Linked DNA regions of Jeotgalibacillus aurantiacus. The protein of the gene in region 2 interacts with the protein of the main gene of each other region in a pairwise test. Links are inferred from orthologs where the notes say so. Each region holds a gene or a part of one and is shown on either strand. Other genes may lie near its edges.

What was found.
Region 1: the proteins of H7968_RS08425 (region 2) and H7968_RS09080 interact in binary tests that used the Bacillus subtilis proteins (3 or more experiments, as listed by UniProt). The link is inferred for Jeotgalibacillus aurantiacus from one-to-one orthologs.

The regions. Positions count from the first base shown.
Region 1 is NZ_JACNMS010000002.1:868,107-879,139, forward strand. What follows is about bases 2,940-5,938. They hold H7968_RS09080 (ABC transporter permease), read right to left. Parts: upstream 5,077-5,938; coding sequence 3,802-5,076; downstream 2,940-3,801. Other genes in these bases: yhaM (3'-5' exoribonuclease YhaM), read right to left, coding at 2,940-3,682; H7968_RS09085 (ABC transporter ATP-binding protein), read right to left, coding at 5,069-5,938. Outside these bases: H7968_RS09045 (DUF3267 domain-containing protein), read left to right, coding at 1-82; H7968_RS09050 (hypothetical protein), read left to right, coding at 167-355; H7968_RS09055 (YjcZ family sporulation protein), read right to left, coding at 1,000-1,092; H7968_RS09060 (YjcZ family sporulation protein), read right to left, coding at 1,118-1,201; H7968_RS09065 (peptidylprolyl isomerase), read left to right, coding at 1,419-2,357; H7968_RS09070 (sporulation YhaL family protein), read right to left, coding at 2,471-2,656; more of yhaM, read right to left, coding at 2,723-2,939; more of H7968_RS09085, read right to left, coding at 5,939-5,965; H7968_RS09090 (YhzD family protein), read left to right, coding at 6,107-6,292; H7968_RS09095 (enoyl-CoA hydratase), read right to left, coding at 6,371-7,165; H7968_RS09100 (globin-coupled sensor protein), read left to right, coding at 7,396-8,688; H7968_RS09105 (YlbF family regulator), read right to left, coding at 8,760-9,128; H7968_RS09110 (DUF445 domain-containing protein), read right to left, coding at 9,197-10,336; H7968_RS09115 (DUF5342 family protein), read left to right, coding at 10,536-10,742; H7968_RS09120 (hypothetical protein), read left to right, coding at 10,797-10,973.
Region 2 is NZ_JACNMS010000002.1:727,720-744,637, forward strand. The notes cover bases 5,718-9,380. They hold H7968_RS08425 (efflux RND transporter permease subunit), read right to left. Parts: upstream 9,014-9,380; coding sequence 5,918-9,013; downstream 5,718-5,917. Other genes in these bases: nhaC (Na+/H+ antiporter NhaC), read right to left, coding at 9,138-9,380. Also shown: H7968_RS08400 (TrkH family potassium uptake protein), read right to left, coding at 1-1,250; H7968_RS08405 (anti-sigma factor domain-containing protein), read right to left, coding at 1,526-2,644; sigI (RNA polymerase sigma-I factor), read right to left, coding at 2,641-3,390; H7968_RS08415 (TerC family protein), read right to left, coding at 3,569-4,363; H7968_RS08420 (SDR family oxidoreductase), read right to left, coding at 4,610-5,701; more of nhaC, read right to left, coding at 9,381-10,511; H7968_RS08435 (EAL domain-containing protein), read right to left, coding at 10,810-11,835; H7968_RS08440 (peptide chain release factor 3), read right to left, coding at 12,296-13,861; H7968_RS08445 (DUF4397 domain-containing protein), read left to right, coding at 14,059-14,868; H7968_RS08450 (class F sortase), read left to right, coding at 14,873-15,538; H7968_RS08455 (YueH family protein), read right to left, coding at 15,627-15,866; H7968_RS08460 (NupC/NupG family nucleoside CNT transporter), read left to right, coding at 16,010-16,918. UniProt on the Bacillus subtilis protein: Required for self-resistance to surfactin, an antimicrobial lipopeptide surfactant produced by B.subtilis. Also required for swarming motility.

The DNA.
Region 1 (11,033 bases), 140 kb from region 2 along the record:
TCGCGGTGCTTTTATCGAAGAGGATGATGATGGCTACGAAATTCTGATTCCCGTTAAGGAATCAACCTCCTCTGGGATGTAAAACAGACATAAAAATAGGCTCGCCCTGTTTTTTATGTCTGTTTTTTGGTATCTTAGTAACTAGAGGATAGGAGGATGATAGAGGATGGTTGAAGTCATTGGACTGTTTATCGTATTTACTGTGTTTATACTCTATTCGATTAATCGTATGACAAATAGATTATGTGTTCAAAAGGAAATTCCAAATGAAAAACAACCGAAAGTCTTCCGGACAATCAATATTTTAATCTTGATCCTGCTGCTTTCATCTTATGTAGAAATTCTTTATACGTAATTAAAACGGCGGAACGCTTCCATAGAGGAATCGTTCCGCTTTGTTTTTTCCCGTTTTTATAAATATCCTCAATCCATTCCGTCACAATAGCGTCCAAATTTGTGCGTAAAGTGACCAAGTTCAGGCGGAATGTGACCAAGTTCAGGCGGAATGTGACCAAGTTCGAGAAGAATGTGGCCAAGTACCAGCTGAAAGTGACCAAATGATCGCCTACGCTTTTCTTTTTGGCTAGCTGCGGCTCGCAGCGGCTAGTGCGCTTCCCTCAGCTCTGTCCGATAAGTCAACATCGGTTCACTTCGTTCACCGTGTTTCCTTTATCTCCGGCGCTTCAGTCCAGCGCATACGCCGCTGAACGCTCGCCTGCGCTTTTCTTTGTCCAGCTCCACCAGGCAGGGACTAGCAAACTTCCCGTCCTCTCGTTCGATAAGTCAACATCGGTTCACTTCGTTCACCGTGTTTCCTTTATCTTCGTCGAGGACAGTCCAGTTTGTACGTCCCTATACGCCTGGTTACGCCTTTCTTTGGCTAGCTCCGGCACCTAGCCCCTCGAGGTCATAAGTCAAAGCTGAAAGAGGGCAAAAGGCAGCCCTCTTTTCATCTTCGCCTTATGCTTGTCGGGGCTGAGCAAGGTGCCTACGCTTTTCTTAGAACCACGCGCTGCCGATGATGATAAGAAGTATGAAGAGGACGACGACTAGGGCGAAGCCTCCGTAGTAGTTACCGTGTTTATGTGACATTTCATTTTCCCCCTTCTGTTGGTTTTTAGAACCACGCTGCTCCGACAATGATCAGAAGGATGAACAGCACGACAATAAGTGCGAATCCTCCACCGTATCCACAGGACATTAAAACCCCTCCTTCCTTTCTTTTGTATGCTATTCAAAGGAAATCAAAAATGGTTGGGCAAAATAGTAAATGTGAAAATTCCTTGAATGTAGAGAAAATTAAGTATTCTCTGTTGGGTAAACGTTTAAATAAGCGTTCACCGTAATATGGAAATGTGATATAGTATGCAGTGAAGAATTTTCACCATAGATTTCACACATATAAGGAGAGGAAATGAATGAAAAAGTGGATTGCAGCAGCTTCACTTACTTTAGGTGTAGCGGCTTTAGCAGGTTGCAGTGACGAGGAATCAGCAAGTGAAGTGATCGCTTCTTCGAGTGCAGGGGACATTACGAAGGACGAGCTTTATGAAGAGATGAAGAAGACTGTTGGGGAACAGGCGCTTCAAATGATGATGCTCGAACAGGTACTTGAAGAAAAATATCCTGTTGATCAGGAGACCATTGACGCTGAGTTTGAAGAAGCGAAAGCACAGTACGGCGAGCAGTTTGACATGGTCCTTTCACAGCAGGGATACGATGAGGAATCCTTCAAGGAAATGCTGAAACTGAATCGTATGCAGGAGAATGCACTCGTTGCAGACGTTGAAGTAACAGATGAAGAAATTCAGGCTGAATACGACAAGATGAAAAAAGAAGTCAGCGCACGTCATATTCTTGTTGCTGACGAAGCAACAGCACTTGATGTGAAAAAGCAGCTTGAGGATGGCGCAGACTTTGCTGAGCTTGCAAAAGAAGTTTCTACTGAGCCTGCAGCACAAGAAACAGGTGGAGACCTTGGATTCTTCGGACCGGGAACAATGGATCCTGCTTTCGAAGAGGCCGCTTTTAACCTTGAACCTAATGTCATCAGTGATCCGGTCGAAACGAGCTTCGGCTGGCACATTATCGAAGTAACAGAAACGCGCGAAGCAGAGGTTGAGCCTCTTGAAGAGATTCGTGATCAGGTTGAGCATGATCTGAAACTGGCAAAAGCAGATATGAATCAGATCGGAACCGTTGTAAGAGACTTGCTTAACGAAGCAAATATCCAGGTAGAAGACGAAGATTTGACTGAAACATTTGATGCCCTTCTACAGGAACCTGTCAGCTCACCTGCTGCCCCTCCGGCAGAAGAGCCAGCTGAAGAGGAAACAACTGAAGATACAGAAGAATAATACAAAACATAAAGCCGGTCACACTCCGTTTCCATGAGTGTGACCGGCTTTATATCTGCTCAAAAATGAAAAACCTCCTGCAATTTTCATCACAGGAGGTTTTTCATTTCCATTCATTGATTTTTAAGCTGCGACACCATTTTCTTTCTTTTTTCATCTTCGATCCGTTTTATGTAGGCTTCACCATGTTCTTCGATAAAACGGACTTCCTGTTTTCTTTCAGCATGCGCAGTCTTCAGAAACATAATAAAACTGATGATGATCCCGCCAATTGCAATATCGATCCAGATTGGAAACATCCTTTCCCCTCCTGCATTTAATCAGCTCAAGAGCCGTTTATAGAGGGTATGTTTCCACCCTTTCTCTTATGCGTCTTCAAATGGATCATCGTATAGGTGTGGACGGTAAAATGTACGGTTTTCAAGGGCAAATACGCGCTCTGTAAATTCACCGGGCTTCGTCCGCTGAATGACACGGTCCATCATAATCATTTTTGCGTCCAGATTGTCAATGTAATGAAGTATTTCTGCTTCCCTTAGCATTGGCGGCTTTGGTGAGCCCCATTCTGCTTTCCCGTGGTGGGATAAAATCATGTGCTGAAGCATCAGCACCTCTTCCCCTTCCACTTCAAGCTCTTTCGCTGCTTCAGCAATTTCATTCACCATGATTGAAATATGCCCCAGAAGATTACCTTCAAGCGTATAGGTCGCTGATACGGCACCTGACAGCTCCTTCACTTTGCCCATATCATGAAGAATCACTCCTGCATACAGAAGATCCTTATTCAGATTTGGATAAAGCTCTGTCAGTGATTTCGCGATTTTCAGCATCGAGACAACGTGGTAAGCAAGTCCTGACACGAACTCATGATGATTTTTCGTTGCTGCCGGAAACTCGAGAAATGCCTTTTGATACTTTTTGACCAAATGACGTGTAATTCTTTGAATAACAGGGTTTTTCATCTCAAAAATATACTGGGTCAGCTCTTCCGTCATTTCATCTTTTGATAGTGGTGCGGTTTCAAGGAATTCTCCCATTTGCACGTTATCAGTCGCTGAAGCCGGACGGATCTGCTTTAATCTGAGCTGATTTTTGCCTCTGTAATTATGAATTTCACCTGCAACCTTAACAATGGTCTGAGGCTGAAATCTTTTTTCTTCTTCATCCCCTGCATCCCACAGCTTTGCTTCAATTTCCCCGCTGCGATCCTGAAAAATCAGGGTTAAAAATGGCTTTCCAGCCGTTGTAACACCCTTGGTTGTTTGTTTAATCAACAGGAATTGTTCAACCTGATCCCCTGCATTTAAAAATGTGATGCCTTTCATCTCTTCGCCATCTCCTTTACATGGAATTGCCTTTTCAGGCGTTCTTCAGGCGGAACAAACGTTCTTTATTAGTATAACAGATAAACAGTCCTGACACATATGAAGCCGAGACGTATGAATTAGCTCGTCTTCTCACGCTTTGAAAGCTGAAGTGCTTTTTTAAGGTCTTTGATGGATGACGAATTTCCATACATCAGTACACCACCACGATACACTTTTGCGCCAAACCATCCAAGCAGTAAAATTGTGATCAGCATCAGCACAATCGCGATCACCGGTTCCCAAATCGAAATGTCCAGCATTCCGACACGGGTAAACATGACGAGCGGACTGAAGAAAGGAATATAAGATGTGATGGTAATAAGAGCTGTCTCAGGCTCCGCCAGACCGTAAAAGGCCAAGAGTGCTCCACCGACCACCAGGAGATTAACAGGCAGCAGCACCTGCTGAAGATCCTCTGTCCTGCTCACGAGAGAGCCTAAAAATGCAGCAAGTGAAGCGAACAAAAAGTATCCGAGAATATAAAAGATCACCGCAAAAACGATGGTAACGATTGAGCCGGAGGAAAAGTCAAACAGCGAATAAATCCCGCCTTCAAAAGAATCCTGGCTCAGATTAACGGAAAGAATACCGATCCCTGCCCAGATCGTCAGCTGTGTCAGTCCGACAAGACCGATCCCGGCAATTTTAGCAAAAATCTGCTGGATAGGTGAAACGCTTGAGATCAGGATTTCCATTACCCGTGATGATTTTTCATTCGCTACTTCCGTTGCGATCATCATTGAATATATCAGCACAGACATATAAATCACAAAAATCAGGATATAGACGAGTCCTCTCGCCTGATCAAGTTCAGCGGCAGATCTTGCTGAATCCACATAAGCCGATTCTGCAAATGAAACAGGAAGATTCAAGGTTGCCAGCTCATCGGCACTTAACCCCAGTCGGTTCGCAGCGATGTTGGACTGAATCGTCTGAAGTGCAGCCTGCAAGTCATTTGAATAGGAATTGGCTGTTAAAGATTTCGAAATGTATTCAGCCTTTATTTTTCCGCTCTCCGCCATATCAACAATCAGAAGCGCGTCAAATTCCCCTGCTTCTAACTCCTCTTGCAGAACAGCCTGATTTTTATCTTCGGTTGAAACGGCAATAGAGCTGTTGATAATCGCTGTCTGATCCGCGATAAGTGAAGCGATCTGAGGTTCTTCCTCATAAACGACGACTTCCCAACTGCCTTCTCCACCGTTACGATCAGACGAAAAAATATCGGCAATCGACTGAAAATTCGTTCCGATGATAATGGCAAGAGCAAATAGCGCAGTTGTGATGATAAATGATCTGGATTTAATTTTTCCTATGTATGATTTCGCCAGAATCAGACCGAATCTATTCAAATGAAGCACCTGCCTTCTCAATAAAGATATCATTCAGCGACGGTTCTTCAAGTGAAAACTGCCGGATGAAACCCCTTCCCTGAATGGACTGCAGAATGTTTTGTGAGACATCTTCGTTTTCAATCTGAAGAATCACACCGCCAATCACCGTTTTCAATTTCACTACGCCAGGAAAATCTTTGAGCTCTGATAAGTCCATATCCGATCTAATCACCAGATTTTTCTTACCAAATGCCTTTTTTATCTCAAGCAGACGGCCTTTCACGATCGGTTTTCCATGATGAATGATGCACAGACTTTCACATAATTCCTCCACATGCTCCATCCGGTGACTCGAAAAAACAATGGTGGTGCCGCTGTTCTTAAGATCCGTTACGGCTTCTTTTAAAAGCTCGACATTGACAGGATCAAGTCCACTAAACGGTTCATCAAGGATGAGCAGCTCCGGCTTATGTATAACTGAAGCGATAAACTGGATTTTCTGCTGGTTCCCTTTAGACAGCTCCTCTACTTTCTTATTTTCATAATCCGGAACTTTAAATCGGGCAAGCCAGGCTTTCAGTTCTTTTTCAGCTTCTTTTTTATCCATTCCTCTTAATCTTGCAAGGTAGACAATTTGCTCCTTCACTTTCATTTTCGGGTAGAGACCTCTTTCCTCCGGCAGATACCCGATTTTCTGACTGTTATGGTAACCGATTTTGTCATTGTTCCACGTAACTGAACCATTTGTTGAATCAATAAGCCCAAGAATCATCCGGAAGGTCGTCGTTTTTCCTGCACCATTTGCGCCAAGAAATCCAAACAGCTCCCCTTTATTTATTTCAAGTGACAGCTGATCAACAGCTGTATGGTCACCAAATCTCTTTGTAACATGATCAATATGCAGCATCTCCCAAACCTCCTCTGTCCCTATCATTATTCTATACGTATTATATAGAAAAAAGTTCATTTTTTCCTGACTTTCAAAACTTTACGGAAGTTACCGGCTGTGTAAAAATAAAAGAGCGGACAAAGAGAGGAGATGGTAGACGTGGATATTTACAAGATCACCGTTTTTGATCCGAAGGGAGAACTTCTTTTTGAAGATTCCTTCGAGGCAAAGGAAGACGATGAAGCGAAACAGATCGGTGAAAAGAAGCTTGAAGAGCAGGGTTACATAGAACATACTCACCGTGTTGTATCCCCGAGAGGCAAACTGGTTTTATTTCACAGCTAACCAATTGGACATGATCGCAATAATGGAGGTGGGGCAACTCTTATCAGAGTCGTCCCACCTCCATTTCATTTTCAATCTTTACTGTCCTTTAAAAGCAGGTTTTCTTTTATGCACGAATGCATTGATTCCCTCAAGATGATCTTCCGTCTGCCTCATTCTCCACTGTGCTTCTTCTTCCATTTCAAGCGTTGACTCAAGCTCTTTCAGCCTGCTTGCACGCAGAATAGCCTTCGTCTCAAGCATCGCTTTAAGCGGACTGCTACTGAATCGGCTGACATAAGCTTCTGCTTCAGTAACGGCACGTCCCTCTGCCGTTACACGGTCAATCAGCCCGAATGAATGAGCTTCGTGGGCATTCATCACGTCCCCTCTCCAGATCGCGTGCATCGCCTTATGAGACCCGACTCTTTCCTGCATCAGAAAATGACCGCCACCGTCAGGCACAAGACCAATACCGATGAAGTTCATCGCAAGCTTACTCTGCTCTTCAGCAATCAGAACATCACACGCCAGTGCCAGACTCAGACCAAGACCCGCAGCAGCACCGTGGATCGCACTAATCGTAATTTTCGGCATGGCATAAAGCGTGGTTGAAAGTTCTTTGATCACTTTCATAAACGTTTTAAATTCTTCCTCACCACTCATCGTCAGCATCCCTTTAATATCACCGCCGGAGCAAAACCCTTTTCCTTCCCCTTTTAACACCACGATTTGCAGGTCTGCATTACGTGAAATCTCCTTCAGCACATCAAGAAGCTCAGACATTAACTCCATATTCAACGCATTCAGACTTTCAGGCCTGTTCAGTGATACCCATGCCGTTTTTCCTTCAGTTTTCACGTAAAGTGTTTTATAGCTGTTCGTCAATTCCATTTTTCCATCCCCCTTAAAAATGAATGATCATTCATTTTATCATTCTCTACGCCTTTCATAAAATCCTTCTTTTTTTTAAAAGATTCTTATTCTGGCGCGCGATACTGTAATCTCCACATAGATTAATAAGAAAAAATACCTATTATTATTATTTTTTTAGTCTAATTGATGTAAACGTTTATCAATTTCAGACGATATAAAATAAGATTTGATACTAAGGAGGATTTTTCATGAAGTGGCTAACATCAAGGGAGAAAAAACATAAAGAAGACTTATTAACACTTGCTGAAAAGCAGTCTGTAACGATTACACTGCCAAAAGAAGCAACCACTGCAGCCCAGATCAGTATGATCGCTTTGCAGAAAGAAGATCTTCAGGTGCTTGCAGCCTTTAAACCATACGTAACGGAAAACATCGAAGCAATCGTTGCCAGCTTTTATAAGACATTGGGTCATGAACCTGGATTGCTAACCATTATTAATACCCACAGCTCTATTGAAAGGTTAAAGAAAACATTAACCATTCATATTCAGGAAATGTTCAGCGGTAGACTCGATTCTACATTTATCGAAAAACGCCACCGTATTGCTGATGTGCATTTACGTATCGGACTCGATCCTAAATGGTATATTGCTGCATTTCAGGATCTGCTAAATTCCCTGACCGATGTGATTATCGAACTTCCTTTTGGTGAAAAGGATAAGTTTATTCTAATCAAAGCTGTTTCAAAAATCCTTAACCTTGAAATGCAGATTGTGCTTGAAGCATATGAAAAGAGCTTCCAACAGCAGATTCAAAATGAGCAGGATCGACTTCATGGTCTATTAATTACACTGAAAGAAAGCGCAGCTGCTCTTTCTGAAAACAGTAATTCCACAAGCGAAAATGTCAAGCTGATGAAAGAGGCACTGGAGCATCTGGCATCCCGCGCACAGCAAGGGTCAGGTGTAGCATCCGAGCTTCAGTCCAAAACCGGCGATGAAAAAGTCCGCCTTGATAAAACGAAAGAAGAAAGCGAACAAATTTCTTCAAAAATGATGACAACGGAAAAAAATATTAAAGAACTTAACAACTTGAACAGTCAGATTTCCGAAGTAGCCAATATGGTTACGTCCATAGCCGACCAGACAAACCTCCTGGCATTAAATGCTTCAATAGAAGCTGCGCGTGCAGGTGAGCATGGTAAAGGGTTCGCCGTGGTTGCAGATGAGGTTAGGAAGCTTGCTGAAAATACAAAAGAATCCGTCGCGCAGGTTTATGATCTGCTAAAAGATACGAATGTTAAAACAAAAACGATTGAAGGATCAATTATGGAACTGAACACTCTTTTCCAGGCAGAGCGTGACAGCATTCATTCAACAAGTGAATCCTTCAATGGCATTATGGAATCCATGAACCAGCTGAAATCACAAAATACGCAGATGGATCAGGATGTCAGCCGACTCGTTGTGATGCTTGATCAAATTTCCCAGGAAGCTTCAGGCGTCGCTGCAGCTGCAGCATCACTTGAAGAAAGAGCATAAGTTTTCAGAAGCCTCTTTTAATAATAAAAAATGAAAAGACCCCATTCGAAAATGGGGTCTTTGTCATTGAATTACTGCTGCGTTTGATTATTTTCCATTGATCCATAAAGCTCTTCAAGCGGCTTCATGATCACTTTGTTCAGTTCCTGAATCGTCATACTCATGCGTTGCTCTGCATCCATCAGCTGAGCAATCAGCTCATGCTGCTGAACAAGCTGAGCCGTTTTCTGCGCCTGTTCAATTTCTTCCTGTGTGATTTCCTCACCATTCATCTGCTTTTGCTGAAGTGAAAGCTGAATGTCACGGAAGTTTTCAAAAATGCCTTTTGCAGACTCATCGTTGTTTACTGCATCGTACATTTTCTTTAAGTTGTTGAATTCATCACTTTGACGAATTGCACGCTCTAATTCATTTGCCTGATCGTACAGATTTACTGACAATCAAAAAACCTCCCTTTTTAATCACTCTTCCCCTATTCCCTGATGATTCCGTCCTAAACATCAATCAATCAAAGTCCAGTTAAGAGTACAAATATTCCCTGAACGATTCCGATGAGACCACCGAGCAATGCGCCAAGATAGGTGATCATTTTAAATTCCCTGCGCGAAATGCCGAGTACAAGCTCTTCTAGCCTAGATACTTCAAAGGAGTCAACCTGTTCCCTGACAATTTCCTGCAGCTTCATTTTTGAAAGAATAGCCTCCAGTTTTTCAATGAGCAGTTCTTTCAGTTTTTCAGACGCTTTTGGAATTAAATGATTGACAACCCTGTCTTCTAGTGGCTGAATCGCACTGCCTAACGGGCGCTGCATCCATTCATTCAGGTTGATGCGTTCCTTTAATATGCGCTGCAGACGGACAATCAGATCGCGATCAGTAATGATCGAAAACGCCCGATCCCACTGCCAGTCCTTGATTTTTTCCCATTCTGTGCGCAAAACCTGTTCGAGTATATCATGTGTGCCATCATGTTTCAAAAATTTTATGATCTCAGGCTGAACTTTATCCCCAAGAGAGGTATTGCCCATGATCATATTCACCATGCTGCCAAGGGTTCCACGCGTTTTAAGGAAATCATCAATCATTGTCTGAACGCGTGCTTTTCCTTCATCTGATTCAAAGTAATCGATGCCCTTTTCCAGGATATAATCTGTGACGGTTTCAACCTTGCCATCCAGACGGTCAAGCCATTTCTCCGGGAGCGTCTCTCTGATCGTTAAAAACATGTACTGATCTTTCAGCTGATCGTACTGCTGTTCAATCCATTGATCCATTGTTTCTTCTATATAAGGAACTGGCGAGGTCAGATCAAACCGTTCAAATACATCCTGAACCGTGTCCTCCATATTAAAAAGCTTACCGCTTTCCTTTTGAAGCCAGCGTGTTAAAGCCTGCTCTTTCTCCTTCGTCAGAAACTTTGTTTTCAGACTGTCGGCTGTCAGCAGGTGATTGACGACCATCAAGCCAAGCTGTCTAGCCAGTTCTTCTCTTCTTTTTGGAATCAGACCCGGTGTAAACGGAACCTTCCATTTACCGATGTATACTGCTTTGTATGGCCGAAAAAGCATTTTAATTGCAAGGGAATTGGTGAATCCCCCAATCACCGCTCCAACAACCATCATAACTGATAGTAATAAAAATATATCCATCTCAAATCACCTTCCGCTATACATACAATCCATTCTTTCTCAGTATAGCAGAAACTTCTTCATTCAAATATGATTATAGGCGCATGACACAATACGAAATAAATAGAAATGGATCTCCTCCTTTTAAATTCACCATATGAGCATTTATTAAAAACATTCACATGATATACTGAAGGAAATTGGAACATGGGGGTTTATTATGATTCAGCATTTTCAATATAAAAAAATGTATGAAAGTGATTTACCGGGATGGACGTTTTCATTTACCTATCAGGGGGAACAGATCAGGGGAATTTATCATAAAAACGGACAAATTGAATGGTCAACACCAGCTCCCGTAAAAGATCCGGACAAAGTTGAAAAGCAAATACATGATCTGATGCTTTTCCACGTTTACGGTGATTAATACCTGTATAGAACATGCTCAATATGCATAACGTATGTGCAGGGGGTGTTTTCAATGACAAATCATCCGTCTTTTCTGCCCGACACTTCATATGAAGGACGGGACAAAGCATTTTTTGATGTCGACCGTTTTATTAACGAGGGAATGTCAGGAGGAACTGTTTTCCGATACGGGAAGCAGACAAACATTGAAGAGGCACGTGACCTGGATGCTGAAACACCGCCAAATTAGATCATTCAAAAGGCTTTCCGTAAAGTTGATACGGAAAGCCTTTTGCAGGTTCATGATTGT
Region 2 (16,918 bases):
AACATCAGTATCATTAAAATAATTTTACTTGGAGTAGATAAGGATGGTGTAATCCCCATTGACATACCTGAAGTTCCGAAAGCGGAAGTAACCTCAAAAATAACAGAGATCAGACTTTGTTGTTCAAAAATCATGATAAGCAGTATGGACAGCATCGACATAGTGGTTGCCAAAATAATAACAACATATGATCTGAAAACATCAATTAGATGTATTTCACGGCCAAAAACCTGAATCTGCTCTCTGCCTCTTGAAAAATTAATTAAAAATAAAACAGCAATCGCAAGTGTTGTGGTTCGAATTCCCCCACCAACTGAGCTCGGCGATGCTCCAATAAACATTAAAAGACTTAAAACAAGTTGAGTAGGCTCTGAAAAAGTGCTCACATCGAGTGTTGTAAGTCCACCGGACCTCGTAGAAACTGAATGAAATAATGAGTAGAAAAAAGCTTCATGCCAGCTGACATCTGCAAATCGTTGATTGTATTCTATAACAAAAATCAGCACTGTTCCCACGACCATTAAAATACCAAACGTTAATGTCGTAAGTTTGGTAAATAGTGAAAACCTGAAATGCCCGGATTTGTTCGCCAAAAACTGTTTTAATTCAATTAAAACAGGAAAGCCGATCGCACCAAGGATAATAAGGAAAATGGTAATAATCTGAACAAAATAATCGTTTGCATATGGAATCAATGATTGTCCGGTTATATCAAATCCCCCGTTTGTAGTCGCTGAAACAGAAGCAAACAGTCCATGAAGAAGTGCCTCTCTCCATGTATCATAAAACTGGGTAAAATAAACACTCAGGAATAAAGCCCCTATTATTTCAATCAGGAGAAGAATTTTAATAATTTCAATAATCAGCTTTACAACTCCTGATAAATTGTACTGATTATGGTCCACCATGATCAGCTGTCTTTCCCTCAGACCTATTCTCTTCCCAATCAGAAGCCAGACGAAGGTCCCGAGAGACATAATCCCAATCCCCCCCAACTGGAGGATCAGCATCACCATGACAATGCCAAATACCGTATATTCTTCGGAAATAGAAATAACTGTCAAACCAGTTACACTAACCGCACTGACTGCAGTAAATAATGAATCAATAAGCGAAACTTCCTGTCCCGGCTTATGTACACCCGGTAACCTTAATAAAGCAAACGACAAACTGATCGCAAAAAAGTAATATGCTACTATTAACTGAGCAGGCTTTAGCATTCTGATTCTGTTTTTAAACCTTTGCCACATAATATAAGTCCTTTCTGAAACACAATAATTAAGTAACTGATCATTTTCTATATCATGGTCTTACTGAACAGCAGTCAATCCCGTTAAATCTCATGTTGTTCACTCTTTCCTACAGGATCAAAGAATACCGTAAAATCTATACTTAAGCTTATCTGATTTTCACCGGTTTTGAAATGATTTTTCCATGTAGTTTTTCTGAACAACGTAATTCAATAAAAAGAAACCGGTATCCACAGTTTTTAATGTGAATACCGGTTTCCCAATTAACGATGATTTCACTCATTTTTATCTTTTTTGTTACCATTGCCGGGATGTTCTTCATCTTTTTCTTTTTTTCCATTTCCATTGTTATTACCCGGGCCCTTATTTTTATTGTCCTTATTATCAGGACTTTTATTAGCGTTGCCAGAATGATGGTTCTCTTTATTTTTATTGTGATCGCTCTCACTTTCTGTCTTTACAGGAGTGGCTGCCTTTTCTGGATCGTCTTTTTGTTTATCTTCTTTTCTTTCTTCATTCCGTTCCTGCTTTTGTTCTTTCATATTCTGCCCATGAGATGCAGCAGATGGTAAGTGGTCTTTATTTTCAGCTGACTCCTCAGGCTGCCCATTTTGCTCTGAGTGATCAGGTCCATGAATTCCAGATGCTTCTGTTACATCTTTTTCATGGGTCTCTGTTAAGATTTTATCCACTTCCGTCTTTTCGAGCGGAGGCAGAATAGGCTGTTCTTTCAAAGGCATCATAGTCAGTACATTCTTTTTTTGGGTAATCAATTTACCAAAGGAAATTCCCTGATTTTTTGCAGCAGCAAGATCTGAAACCGCACCTTCCTGTATAGAAATGGAAGCAGTGTTGTTCACTTTATTTTCCTGAACAGACCATTCATCAAGCCTCTCTCTCAACACTTTTTGAAAGTTAGTGGAAGATTCATTTGTATAAACTGCAGAGATCGTAACCGTTTCGTTGTTTTCATTAATAAAGCCTGCTTCACCACTGACAGCAATGATTTCAGACATTGCTTCCTGAATGCTCTCCCCGTTCAGGTTAAGCTGATTCTCTAATTTCTCAGCATCTTCATTCACACTGGTCCATTGAATTACTTCGGCTTTTTCATTAATCATCAGCTCAAAGCTCGGATTAATATCTACAGCAATATGTGCATAGGTTTCCTCATTGAAGTAAGGGTTCACGAGAAAAAACATAATCATTGCAACTGCTGCCATCGCTCCAATCGAGGACAATCCGCCTGGGATCCTTCGTTCCAGAGGATAAGAGACTACTTCTTCCCCTATTGAAAGAGATCCGGAAGGTTTTGCAACCTTACAAAACTCCCCATTTCTTGTCATCAGCACAACATGACGTTTATGTATTTCCATGACCAATCCTTTTTTCATTGCAAACTCTCCTTCACATATTCCTGCAGATACGGAAAATCTCCATCAAGTAATACAACTACTGCAATAATATATTTGCGGTTTCTTTCAATCGTTTTTCTACTCAAATCAATTTCTTTCTCTATTTTCTTAATTGGCAGCCTTTTTTTCTCTTTCAGTTCCCGTAACCAATCTTTGTTTGATTGAACGAGCCTGGCAATAAAAATCGCATTTTCCCTTGCATCTGAATGTTTTGGCGCGTTTTCAGCCAGTTCTTTGAACGAAAGTTTATAGGGTAACAGAGCCTGACTATAATACAAAATCTCTTCTTTACGTTCATTAATTGTGTTTTCAAGCTGAAAATGTTCCATCGCCTGCCAGGATTCATGAGCTTTCATTACCGATTCTTCACTGTCCGCTTTGTCATAGGTCAGATCCGCTTTTTCCCTATGATCCTTTCTGATTTTATCAATCAATTTTCTTCTGATGACAATCTCAGCAAATGTTAACAATGAAGCTCCACGGTCCGGATGATAATTCATGATGGCTTCATGGAAGGCAATGAGACCAATACTGTACTCATCATCTGTGTCATAAATATATCTTTTACATACTTTGGACACTGTTTTTTTAATATACGGCTTATAATCCTTAAGTACTTCGTTAAGTAATTCCTGATCTCCATTTTGAATAACGACGATTTTGTCTTCGAGTGAAGACTGGCTTGAGAATTTATAAATACCTAGTAAAAGAAATGGAATCACCATCTTCACCTCAATTCAACCTGTTATAGCAGAATTGTAACGGTAAATTCCGAAGAATGGAAGATAAAGCTTTCTTTTATATAAACATTCGGTGATGAAAGATTGAATTATGGGGGTATATTGAACAATTATATTTTCTGTATAAAAATACACCACAGCTATAACAGCCGTGGTGTTTATTTTAATAATGAGCAGTGCTTGTATTTTCCTGTCCGCCACGCTTCTTTGCAAGCAGGAAGCCTCCTACCGCGATCACGACTAAAACAGACCAGAAAATCAGCTTCCATGTTGTTGAGTGTGGAAAATGAGTGTCAATTAAAGCAAGGTTCGGGTGCCCAAGCGTTAGTACAGCAAGCTTAACCCCTACCCAACCAACAATCAAAAATGCTGTTGTTTCTAATAACGGGTATTTACCAAGCAGTTTAACGAACCAGTGGGCAGCAAAACGCATAATAATCAGACCAATGAGTCCTCCAAGGAAAATAACGATAAATTGAGCGCCATCAATACCGCCAATTTCAAATGCACCAACTGCTGGTAACGTAATGGCTAAAGCAACCGCAGCAAGCATCGAATCAATGGCAAATGCAATATCAGCGAGCTCAACTTTCAATACTGTCATCCAGAAGCCTGACCCTTTCTTCACTGCTTTCTCCGCTTCAGCCGCGTCTGTCAGTTCATCATTTTTGGTAACGATCTGCTTAACAATATGACTGATCGAAATATAAAGAAGATAAACTGCTCCTATTGCCTGTACCTGCCATACATCGATTAATACAGCGATCAGGAATAAAGAAGCTAACCGGAAAACAAACGCCCCGAATAATCCGTAAAATAATGCCTTTTTTCTTTGTTCTTCCGGTAAATGCTTGACCATTACAGCCATTACAACCGCATTATCGGCCGCAAGAATTCCTTCTAACCCGATCAGGATCAGCAGGACCCATGCGTATTCCAGCAACAATGCTGCATCCATAAAATCTCCTCCAAATTTGTTTTAACCGAATCGCCTTTTTAGACAGCAAAAAAGACCTTCACCTAATAAAGGCAAAGGTCTTGCTAAGCAAATAAATGCCATTATGGCCGATGAACGGCAATGTTCATGTCATGACGACCATAATTAGCTATGTACGATCCATAGCTACAGCTACTCCCCCTTGACAACTGTCAGAGTGATATTCGATTAACGATATTATATCATGCTGGTAAAAGAAAGCAATCTTTATTTTATTTCACGATGAAATCTTTTGTCGTGCTTGTTTTCCTCGTAAAAACGGACCATCGATGGAATCGCTTTTAGAAAATCCGGACATTCTATCCCCGACTGTCGCAGATCTTTCTCTGACTGACTCTGATCAAACTCAGCTTCCCAAAAGAAGTAATCAAGCCCTTCCTTTTCAGCTTTTATATATTTTCGTACAGAAGGAATCGATAATGTTAACTGAACTGCTTTTACAGGCATCGTAAAAGAAGGTGTTCTGCCAGCCTGCTCCTGCATAATAAACCGGTATACTTCCCTGGCAGGGTATGGATTCGGATCAGTTAAATGATAGGTTTTCCCTTCTCCTTCAGGTAGATGTGCCAGATAGTTTGCTGCCTGTATGACATAGTCGTACGGAACCACATTTAATTTAGCGCTGCTTTTCCCCATATACGGAATAACAGGAATGGACTTTACTTTATCAATGATATTCATAAGATAATAGGGCCCGTCAAACTTTGTCGTATCTCCACTTTTGGTTGAGCCTTTGACGATAGCAGGTCTGATAATGGTCACAGGAACTTCCGATTTCATTTTTTCAACAAGTACTTCCGCCTCAAACTTTGAATGTTCATAATGATTCCGAAACGCGTCAGGTCTGATCAGCTCTGTTTCTTTAATGACACCATTTCTCTTACCTGCGACATAGGCAGTGCTGAAATAAACGTATCTCCTGATATTTGGGAGTGTACGCACCCACTCGTTAACATGGTGCGTTCCTGTAACATTCACTTGAAATGCCGTGGATTTTGGCACAGCAAGATCGTATACAGCAGCCAGGTGCCACACATAATGAATTTTATCTTTCAGATACGCTGATGCCGAATGCGTCATCCCCAATTCCGGTTTTGTAATATCCCCCTGCACAATATGAAAGACAGATTCGGATTCATTGATTTTTTTCAATTCTTCCAGTCGTTCTGAAGCCTGTTTTTGCATAGACGGCATGACGAGCAGATAAATGCTTTTTGACCCACTTCCTGAAATCCATTCCTTTAAAAGCTGCTCGCTCAAAAAGCCTGGAAATCCTGTCACAAAATAACCGGTTTTCAATTCACATTCCCCCTTGGTGTTATTATACAAAATCAAGCTGGTATGTACGAATCAGCTGCAGATCTTTTTCAATTGATTCAAATAACAAAAGCGCCTGAAAACCGCGTTGTTAATAGATAGCGAAATCATACACCCATCATAATGGAGGCGTCATATTACTCACTATAAAAACAACGGTTTTCAGGCACTTATTCATTTTACTGCAGCAAAACGGTTTTATTCAGTCGTTGTATTTGGTGCAGTTTTATTCTTTTTATTCATTCTTCTTGTTTCTTTATCTACAAAACTGTATACAATCGGAACGATATACAGTGTCAGGAACGTTGAGCTGATTAAACCGCCAATAACTGTAATCGCCATCGGCTGGTTTATCTCGGTCCCTTCACCGATTCCTGCAGCCAGTGGTACCAGACCTAGAATCGTTGTCAGTGCAGTCATCAGAATCGGTCTTGCACGGTCGCGTACTGAGGTGACAATGGCGTCATAACTGCTCATTCCTGAAGCTTTTCGCTGATTAATGTAATCAACAAGAACAATCCCATTATTAACAACAATACCTGACAGAACAAGTAAACCGATAATCGCGGTTACGCTCACCGGAGTCTGTGTGACAAACAGGGCAATCGCAACGCCAATAACGGATAGCGGCACTGTAAACATGATAACAAATGGATATTTGAAGGATTCAAACTGTGCAGCCATCACAAAATAAACAAGAACGATCGCCAGCACAACGGCTAAAAGCATATCGTTAATGGAATCCTCAAGTAACTCACGGTCTCCTCCAAATACTACTTCCGTTTCTTCAGGCAGATCAAGATCAGCAATGACCTCATCCACTTCAGTTGAAATAGCACCAAGGTTTGTAGCAGAGGTATAGGTTGCCGTAAATCCAACTGCTGACTGCTGATCAATACGCTGAATGGACACTGGTCCTTCTGCAATCGTAATATCAGCCAGCTCCTGCAGTTCAACAAACTGACCGCTCGGTGCACGGAGCGCCAGCTGCTCAAGTCCTTCAAGCGTATTCGCTATTTCTTCCTCATACTGAATAAAAACACTGTAAACCTGTGAGTCGTCTGTAATAATCTGCGTAGCAAGTGTTCCTCTCGTAACAGCATTTACTTCCTGAGCGATTTGAGCAGGTACAAATCCATACTCTCTTGCTTCATCACGGTTGATTTCAAGCTGTACTTCTTCAACCGTATCTTCAAGGTCCGTTTCGACTTCGGTAATCGCATCCATTTCGAGCAATGCTTCCTCTATGCGTGCCACTGATTCATCGAGGCGGCTTTCATCCGTATCACGCACATCAAATGACAGTGTCTGCGGTGAAGTTCCGGTAGCAGTCTGCAATGATGCAGATACTTCAGCTGTTTCATTTACAGCCAGTGCAGCATCCTCAATGTCATCTGTAATATTTTCAATGAGCTGGAATACTGACAGGTCACGTTCACCTAAAGGAACCATTTTCACAGAAATATCTGCAATCGAACCGTCAGCACCTCCGTCAAATGAACCTTGTTGTGTTTGTCCGATCTGGCTGACATATACATCGATGGATTCCTCCTGACGAAGTTCCTCTTCAATGGCTGCTACTACCCGTTCAGTTTCTTCGATGGCCGTTCCATTTTCAAGGTTGACACGGATACTGAAGAAACCTTCGTCCGTTGCAGGCAGGAATTGTGTCCCTACAGTAGATATGCCGTATCCTCCAACCCCAAGCAAGCCAATCATGATTAAAATTGGAATCCAGCGTTTACGTAAAGACCATTTGACCGTTTCATTGAATCTTCTCAGAAAACCGGATTCCCTGCGGATTTTCTCCAGGTTTTCCTTTGGTTCCTTAAGCAGCTTACTCGCAAGCATCGGTACAACGGTCAATGCCACAACCAGTGAAGCAAATAAACTGAATGAAATGGTCAATGCGAACTCAGTGAACAGATCTCCGATCAATCCTTCAATGAAGACAACCGGCACAAAAACTGCCACTGTCGTCAAGGTAGATGCCGTAATGGCACCTGCAACCTCTTTCGCTCCATCAGCAGCTGCTGTTTTAGGTTCTTTTTTCATTGACAGGTGCCTGTAAATGTTTTCAAGTACAACAATAGAGTTATCGACAAGCATCCCGATTCCGAGTGCTAATGCACCTAGTGTAAAGATGTTCAATGAAAAGTCAGAGAAAAACATCAGCACAAACGTTACGATTACTGAATAAGGAATCGCAACCCCGATAATGATTGGACTTTTTACATTTCTTAAAAAAAGAAACAGGACAATCATGGCAAACAGTCCACCGACAATCAGTGAATTTCCGATGTTGCCGATTGCCAGCTGTATATAATCCCCCTGGTCAAACAACACATCTGCTGTGATTGATTCATATCGGTCTTCAGCAAGTAATTCATCCAGTGATTCCTTAAAAGCTGTGGACACGTCAGCTGTATTTGCATCTGATTCCTGCAGTACGCTGATCAAAACAGCCTGTTCATCATTGGCCCGTGTAATCACGTTCTGCTCCGCCTCACCAAACGTCACTTCCGCAACATCAGCGACCGTGATATCTTCACCGGAAACCGGATCTACGGTAATAGGCAATGCTTCAATATCCTCAACAGACGTCAACGTACTTAATATACGGGTAGTGAGATTTTTACCGTCTGTTTCAACGGGATCTCCCGGGAAGGATACATTATTTGATTGAATCGTTTGCAGAACATCGTTTTGTGAAAGACCGAATTCCTGCAGCTGATCCTGATCGAGCTGAATGCGGACTTCTTCTGCAAGTGAATTGGAAATGTCTACACTTGCGACACCTTCTGTTCTGGTCAACTCAAGTTCAAGTTCTTCAGCAAGCTCTCTGATATCTGTTTCAGTATCAGAAGAACGAAGGCTGAGCTGAATGACCGGAAACTGAGATGGATCAAATTTCAGCACCCGCGGATCATTTGCTCCTTCAGGCACCTCTACCTGAGAGACAGCCTGCTGGATATCACTTTCGATCTCATCTATATCCGTTGCAAAGTCAAATTCCAAAAAGACCAGATTTGATCCTTCTTCAGATGTAGATGAAACATTTTTTAGACCCGGCAGCAGCGCGACCTGTGACTCAATCGGCTTCGTTACTTTTTCAAGTACCTCTGTCGGTCCAGCCCCTGGATATGAGGTTACGACCACCGCAACAGGCGGACTGATGTCCGGGATCAGTTTAATTGGGATCCTTGTAAGAGAGATGGTTCCCAGTAAAATAACAAGCAGCATTGTGACAATGGTGAACACCGGCCGCTTAATTGAAAATTGACTTAGATTCAACGGTTAACGCCCCTTCCGCTGATTACACAAAACCAGCATTTTACTCTATCTTTCACTATACTGACTCGTGTGTCGTTTATCAATTTTAAATACGGTTGTTCACAATATGATCAAATGCTTTTAATTAATCAGCTTTTGTCAGGGTCCAGCCTGTTACACTGAACACGATTGTCAGCAGCGGACAGATCAAACAAAAGAAGGCAAACGGAAGATAATCCAATGTCGCCACTCCGAGAACATCTGTTAAAAACACACCGCAAACACCCCATGGTACAAGCGGATTAATGACCGTACCCGCATCTTCCAGTACTCTTGAAAGATTTTTTCGTTTCAGTCCCGATTCATCCACTCTTTTGGCAAATGTTTCACCTGTTAAAAGGATGGATAAATACTGCTCTCCTACAAGCACATTTGTGCCAACAGCTGTTGTACCCGCCTGCAGCAGAACCTTTCCCTGGTTTCCATCTGAGCGGATGGTTGAAAACATTTTTTGGATAATACCCGTTTTAAATAGCATTCCACCCAGGCCAAGTGCTAACAGAACAAGTGAAATTGTAAAGAACATAGACTCCAGTCCGCCCCTTGAAAGCAATGAGTTAACAGCTTCATTTCCCGTATCTGCAGAATAGCCTGAGAACAAAATGCCGAAAAGCTGTTCAGCGGGAGTTGAGGTATGAATATAAGAAAGTGCGATACTGAAAAGGCTTGTCATGATCAGAGATAACAGTGCAGGCACCTTCCGAAGAGCCAGAATAAACAGCAGAATAATCGGCAACAAACTGTATAGATGGATCAGATTGGACTGCTCCAGGGCACTTCTGATCAGCTCAATTTCACTCGTTGCAGCTGATCGTCCGGGAGAAAGAATCATAAACATGACAATAGAAATGATAAAAGCAGGTACCGTTGTCCATGACATATTTTTAATGTGTTCAAACAGATCAACTCCCACTACCGTTGAAGCAAGGTTGGTCGTATCAGATAATGGTGACATTTTGTCCCCGAAAAATGCACCTGACACAACTGCACCTGCTGTAATGGCAAGCGAGACATCCAGCGCAGAAGAAATGCTGATAAATACAACGCCAAGTGTTGCAGCTGTCGTTAACGAGCTTCCAATACTAATTCCAATGATAGAAGTAACGGCAAATACAATGGCAAAATAAAAAGGCAATTCTGCCATGGCAAGGCCGTAAAACATTAACGTAGGAATTGCACCTGAAATTAATAAAGCGCTAATCAGTAACCCGATAAAAAGAAAGAGAAAGACAGCATTAATTCCCGAGGCAGTACCTTCAGCCAACCCTGTTTGCATTTGCTTAAACGGTACTCTCTTAACTAATCCATATATGAATAAGATGATGATAGATCCAATCATCGGTATGTGTGGAACCGCCCCAAATCCGATCATTGAAACTGACATCACTCCTATAATAACTGCAATCAATCCTATTGCTTCTCCAAGTGTTGGTGTCATTGCACCTTTAATTTTCTCCATAAAACATCCTCCTTAAAATACAGAAAAAACCCTCATCCCTTAACACTGGGACGAAGGTTTCTCCGCGGTACCACCCAAATTAGCTTTCGCTCTCTTTACTGAATCGTACATCCATTATAGCAGGTGTAATTCGATGATAAAAAGGCCTGAGTTTCCACCAGCCACTCAGTCTCTGCTTTTTGCCTGTTTACATCTACTCCGTCTGCCGGATCATCGCAATATACTGTTTCACTTAAACGCTTTTAAGCGATAAAGAATACTGCTATATTAACATATTTGTACGGTCAGTCAAGTCTTTTTAGGATGCAAACGGTTTTTTAAGCTCCGGTATGATCGCTTTTTCTGAAGGCTTTCCGATCAGGTAACCCTGCCCGAGATCAAAACCGATTTTTTTACACACTTCCAGTTCTTCATTTCTTTCCATGCCTTCAGCAAGCACCTTTATACCAAGTTGTTCAGAAGTTTGGTACACACGGTGAAGAAAATCCTGCTTCTGATGATCCTGATCACAGAATGAAACGTATGACCGGTCAATTTTCACATAATCAGGTTCCAGCATCTCTAACATTTCGATTGTTGAAAAGCCGGCTCCAACATCGTCAAGCGCTACTTTCATTCCTTCACGTTTATAAGTCTGAAAAACTTTCTTTAAATGATCGACATCTTTGATTTTTTCTGTTTCTACCACTTCAAAAACAAGATCTCTCGGATCCACATGATATTTATTGACGATCTGAAACGTGTGGCGGAGGCAGAATTCAGGGTTATAAATGGTTGACGGCAGAAAGTTGATAAAGCTCTTTACGCCAGGGTCAATTTTGTCTTTTCTTGCCTTAATGGCTTCTTCTCTTGCTCTTTGATCCAGGAGTGAATGCATTTCAGCGGCGTTTGCCACCTGAAACAGCTCGTAAGGAGATATAGGATTTTCATTTTTATCAGCACGCAGCAGTGATTCATAGCCATACAGCTCTCCATTTTTAATATCCATAATTGGCTGCAGATGGCTGACCATTTTGCCATGCTGAATGAAATGTACTGTATTTCTATGTCTCAGCCTTACTGAAAATAAGTGCATAGGCATAAAGCGTGTAAGATGACCATTGCTTGAAACGCCACATTGAATTTCAGCGTCAAGCTTCTCTTCCATTTCTGCGAGTATCATTTCTATTTCCTTCAGGCTTGTATAGTCGCGGTAAAAAATACCTTTATCATGATCAAAGTCGAAGCTCAGTCTTGAGATCTCACTTTCATTAGCCTTAACGTAAAAAGTTCCTTTGTCATCAAAGCTGACAGATACTCCACAGTGAACGCATTGTGATTTCATCTTTACTGTCACTCCCCATCCCTTATTTATTGCTTTAACTTTTATACATCTACCCTATATATACATACTTTATTCCTATTTAGTAAAATGATAATACTTTTTTTGTGAATTTTTCAGGATTTTTTTGAGGTGAGTAAATTTGATTATATGCATTTTGAAGTTGAAACAACTCTTTAATGAAATGTTTCAACTTCAAAATGCATAGTTTTTTAAAATCGTGGAGGGGACATCCTACGCTTTCCGTGGCCGGGCGGTGAACCCGCCTGCGCTTCGCACAGTCGGGTTCACCTGTCCCTTTCCGCCACAGGAGTCTTCGGATGTCCCCTCCACTTTGATTTATTGAAATAAATTTTGTTTTTCGAAAAAATATGCCTTGGCCATCCTTCCGAAAGTGAAAGGGATGACCAAGGCACTATGCATGTAAATTTATCATTCAAAATAATTTAAAGTTCAGTCTTGATTAAAGCAGGCTGTATAATTTGATTTCCGGGTGTTTGTCTGAGAACCATCTCATGGCGAAGTCGTTTTCGAAAAGGAAGACGAGTTTGTCGTAGCGGTCTTTTACGAGCAGGCTTCTTTGAGATGACATGGAGTCTTTAATGTCTTCTTCGTTTTCAATCCACCTTGCCATCTTTGATCCGATGTTTTCCATCATAACATCCGTGTTGTATTCATTTTTCATGCGGTGTTCGAAAACTTCGAACTGGAGGTGACCGACTGCTCCCAAGATCACTTCTTCTGTTCTGAGTGTGCGGTAGAGCTGGATGGCACCTTCCTGAACGAGCTGATTGATTCCTTTATGAAAATGTTTTTGCTTCATCACGTTTTTCGCCGTTACCCTCATGAAGAGTTCAGGAGTGAACTGAGGAAGCTTTTCGAACTGATAGCTTCTTTTACCGCCGGTCAGCGTATCACCGATCTGGTAGTTTCCGGTGTCATGAATACCGATAATATCTCCGCTTACTGCATTATCGACTGTGTTCCGGTCATCTGCCAGAAATGATGTGGATGAGCTCAGTTTAATCGTTTTTCCTGTCCGGCTAAGCTGGACAGGCATTCCTCTTTCGAACTGGCCGGAGCAGATACGAAGGAAAGCAATCCGGTCACGGTGGGCAGGGTTCATGTTTGCCTGAATTTTAAAGATGAAACCTGAAAATTCTTCACTGACAGGATCTATGCTGCCGATATCTGTTTCACGCGGCTGCGGTGACGGGGCAAATTCAAGGTAGGTTTCCAGAAATGTCTGAACACCGAAATTTGTGAGGGCACTCCCGAAAAACACCGGTGTTACTTCGCCATTGGCAAGTCTTTCTTCCGTGAATTCATTACCAGCCTCATTTAGCAGCATTATATCCTCAAGTGCCTGATCATATAATGAAGATTCTTTAATGGTATGATCTCCTTCGAGTTCACCTTCTTCGTTTAATGGAAGAAAACGATCTGCTTCATCCGTTCGGAACTGTTCAATACGGTGATGATGACGATCGTAAATGCCTAAAAACTCTTTCCCCATTCCAATCGGCCAATTCATCGCATATGATTCAATTCCTAAGACTTCTTCAAGCTCTTCCATAATCTCAAGCGGCTCTCTTCCCTGACGGTCAAGCTTATTGACAAATGTAAAAATCGGAATACCACGCATTTTACATACTTTGAAAAGCTTCAGTGTTTGTGCTTCAATCCCTTTTGCTGCATCAATAATCATGACAGCACTGTCAACCGCCATTAGAGTACGATACGTATCCTCACTGAAATCCTGGTGTCCGGGTGTATCAAGGATATTAATTCTTTTTCCATTATAATCAAACTGCATGACAGATGATGTTACTGAAATGCCACGCTGCTTTTCTATCTCCATCCAGTCGGAAGTGGCAAACTTTCCTGACTTTTTCCCTTTTACTGTTCCCGCTGCCCTGATGGCTCCACCAAACAATAGAAGCTGCTCAGTTAATGTCGTTTTCCCTGCATCCGGGTGAGAAATAATCGCGAAAGTCCTTCTGGATAAAACTTCTTCTTTTAATGTCATGATTTTATTTCCTCTCTTCATTTCATTCCTTCATCCATAATAGTAGTTCAAAGAAGAGAATGCAATCTCACTTTCAGCACATACTAACACTCAGTCAACAGAAAAAAGCACATTCAGAATTGAAGAAAAACTGTACACGTTGTATAAATAAATTGTACAAAAGCTGTACGAACAAAAAAACAAGGAGAGTGGAAAATGTGAAGAAATTGTTAGGCTCATTGTTAGCGGCTGTCATGATGATGGCTATGATGGGAGGCGCAGCTCTTGCTGACAACCATGAAGGTGGAGAAGGTTGGGTTAGAATCCTTCACGCATCTCCAGACGCACCGGCTGTTGACGTCTATGTAAATGGTGAAGCAGTAGTTGAAGGCGCGGCATTCAAAGATTACACAGATTACTTAGCACTACCTGCTGGTGACCATGAAGTGGAAATCTTCCCGGCAGGCGACACAGAAACGGCTGTTATTTCTGAAACATTAACTGTTGAAAGCGGAATGTACTACACTGCATCTGCAATCGGAACTCTTGACAGCATTTCACTTAACGTAACTCAGGACGATCTGACAATTGGCGAAGGCATGACAAAAGTTCGTGCAGGACACTTCTCACCTGATGCACCTGCAGTTGATGTAGGTCTAATCGGTGGAGACGCTGTATTCAGCGGAGCTGAATTCCCTGCTGTAACTGATTTTGCTGAGCTGGAAGCTGGATCTTATGACCTTGAAGTACGTACTCCAGAAGGTGACCAGGTTCTTGACCTTTCAGGAACTCAGCTTGAAGCTGGAATGGCTTACAGTGTATATGCTGTAAACACACTTGACAGCATTGAAGCATTAGTATTAACTGCACCAGCTGCAAACGCTATGCCATCTGAAATGCCTGAAACAGGTATGGGTGGAATGGCTGCTGAGGAAAACAATTCATTCATGCTATATGCTGCAGCAGCTGCATTAATGGGTGGAGCGGTTATTGTTTTCGCAGTACGCAGACGTGCTCACAATAACTAATTAAATGAAAATTAAAGCTTTATTAATCGGGTTGATCTTCCTGCTGAGTGCATGCTCAGCAGGCGATCAACCTTTTTCTGCAGAACCTGAAACCGCTCCGGCTGCAGAAAGTGAGACAGAATCAACCGCTGTTCAGGAAGAACAGGAGCAGAACGAAAACCGGATTCAGGTTTCAGATGCACCCAATCCTTTTCTTGCCGCTCAACAACAGACGATTACCCCTTCAAGATTAGTGATTCCGGCTATCAACGTTGATGCAGTCATTAACCCTTATGGATTAGATCCGGAGTCTGGTGGCATGGCAGTACCTGATAACGGTGAAGAAGTCGCCTGGTATGAACCTGGATATAAACCGGGGCAAAAAGGGAACGCAGTCCTTGCAGGACATGTAGACAGCGAAAAAGCACCTGCTGTCTTTTGGGATCTGAAGGAACTTACTGAAGGTGACGAAATTCATGTTTACGATGAATCGGGAAAAATGCTCACTTACGTTGTAACGAAAACCGAAATTTATGACCGCAATGAAGCGCCAATTCAGGAAATATTCGGCGTATCCTCTAAAGAAAAACTGAACCTGATTACATGTACCGGTTATTTTGATCGTGACATAAGAAATTATGTTGACCGGATGGTTGTGTATACTGAATTAAAATCAGATTCAGCAGCTTAGTAATTTCGCATTTTCAAAGAATGTGACGGACCTGCACCTGCTACCCGTTCACGGATAGCAGGTGCAGGTCTGTTTGTTTTAAGAAACTTTACATTTCAGACGTCCACTGCTTAATTCTCTGGCTCAGTTCACTTGCTTCTTCCTGTGTCATGACCTTTTCTAATGATTCTCTAATGTTCCGGCTGGTTTCTTCACCAGATTCCTCGTATTTGTACAAGTAGGACCAATGGACAGATGGTATCGCGATCAGGATCGTTTCCTCTTTTCTGTTTTCATGAATAAATACGGACCTTTGTCCGTTTGAACCATAGCTTTTTCTAATTTTCAAGTAGTTCATCTCCTCTGATGTCAGACATCATACTTTTATTGACGTTTCTGTGACGGATATTGAAACGCTTGCATTTGCATTGTAGAATGATATCAGCATTTTGACAAGAATGCGCATATAAATAAGATAGGAGCTGTAAAATAATGAATATTCTCTGGGGATTAGCTGGTATTGTGACCATTCTTGGAATCGCTTTCCTCTTTTCTAATAACCGTAAGAGCATCAAGTGGCGTCCGGTATTAGTCGGGCTTGCAATTCAGCTGACATTTGCCTTTCTCGTTCTCCAAACGAGTATTGGAGCGAGCTTCCTTGAAGCATTAACTTTTGGTGTCAATAACATCATTGGTTATGCGAATGCCGGTATTGACTTCGTATTAGGCGGATTTGCTTATCAGCAGCAGGAAGGCGGATTTGTATTTGCGATTAACGTGTTGACGATTATTATTTTCTTCTCGTCTTTAATCTCGGTTCTTTACTACTTAAAGATCATGCAGTTTGTCATTAAAATTCTTGGTGGCGGACTATCATGGTTACTTGGCACAAGAAAAGCTGAGTCCATGTCTGCTGCTGCAAATATCTTCGTAGGACAAACTGAAGCACCTCTTGTTGTTAAACCTTACATTGCTAAAATGACTGATTCTGAACTGTTTGCCGTTATGACAGGTGGACTTGCTTCGGTAGCAGGTTCTGTTCTGATTGGATATTCATTGCTTGGTGTACCACTTGAATATTTATTAGCTGCGAGCTTCATGGCCGCTCCGGCTGGTCTTGTGATGGCAAAAATGTTTGTACCTGAAACAGATAATCGTCCTGACCCTGAAGATTTTAATATGGAAGCCGATGAAGAAGCTTCGAACGTGGTTGACGCGGCTGCACGCGGTGCTGCAACTGGGCTGCAGCTTGTATTAAATGTTGGTGCGATGCTTATTGCCTTTATCGCTCTCATTGCTTTGCTGAACGGTATTTTAGGTGGAATTGGTGGTCTTGTTGGATTTGACCAGCTTTCTATTGAGCTGATCCTTGGTTATGTCTTTGCACCACTTGCGTTTGCG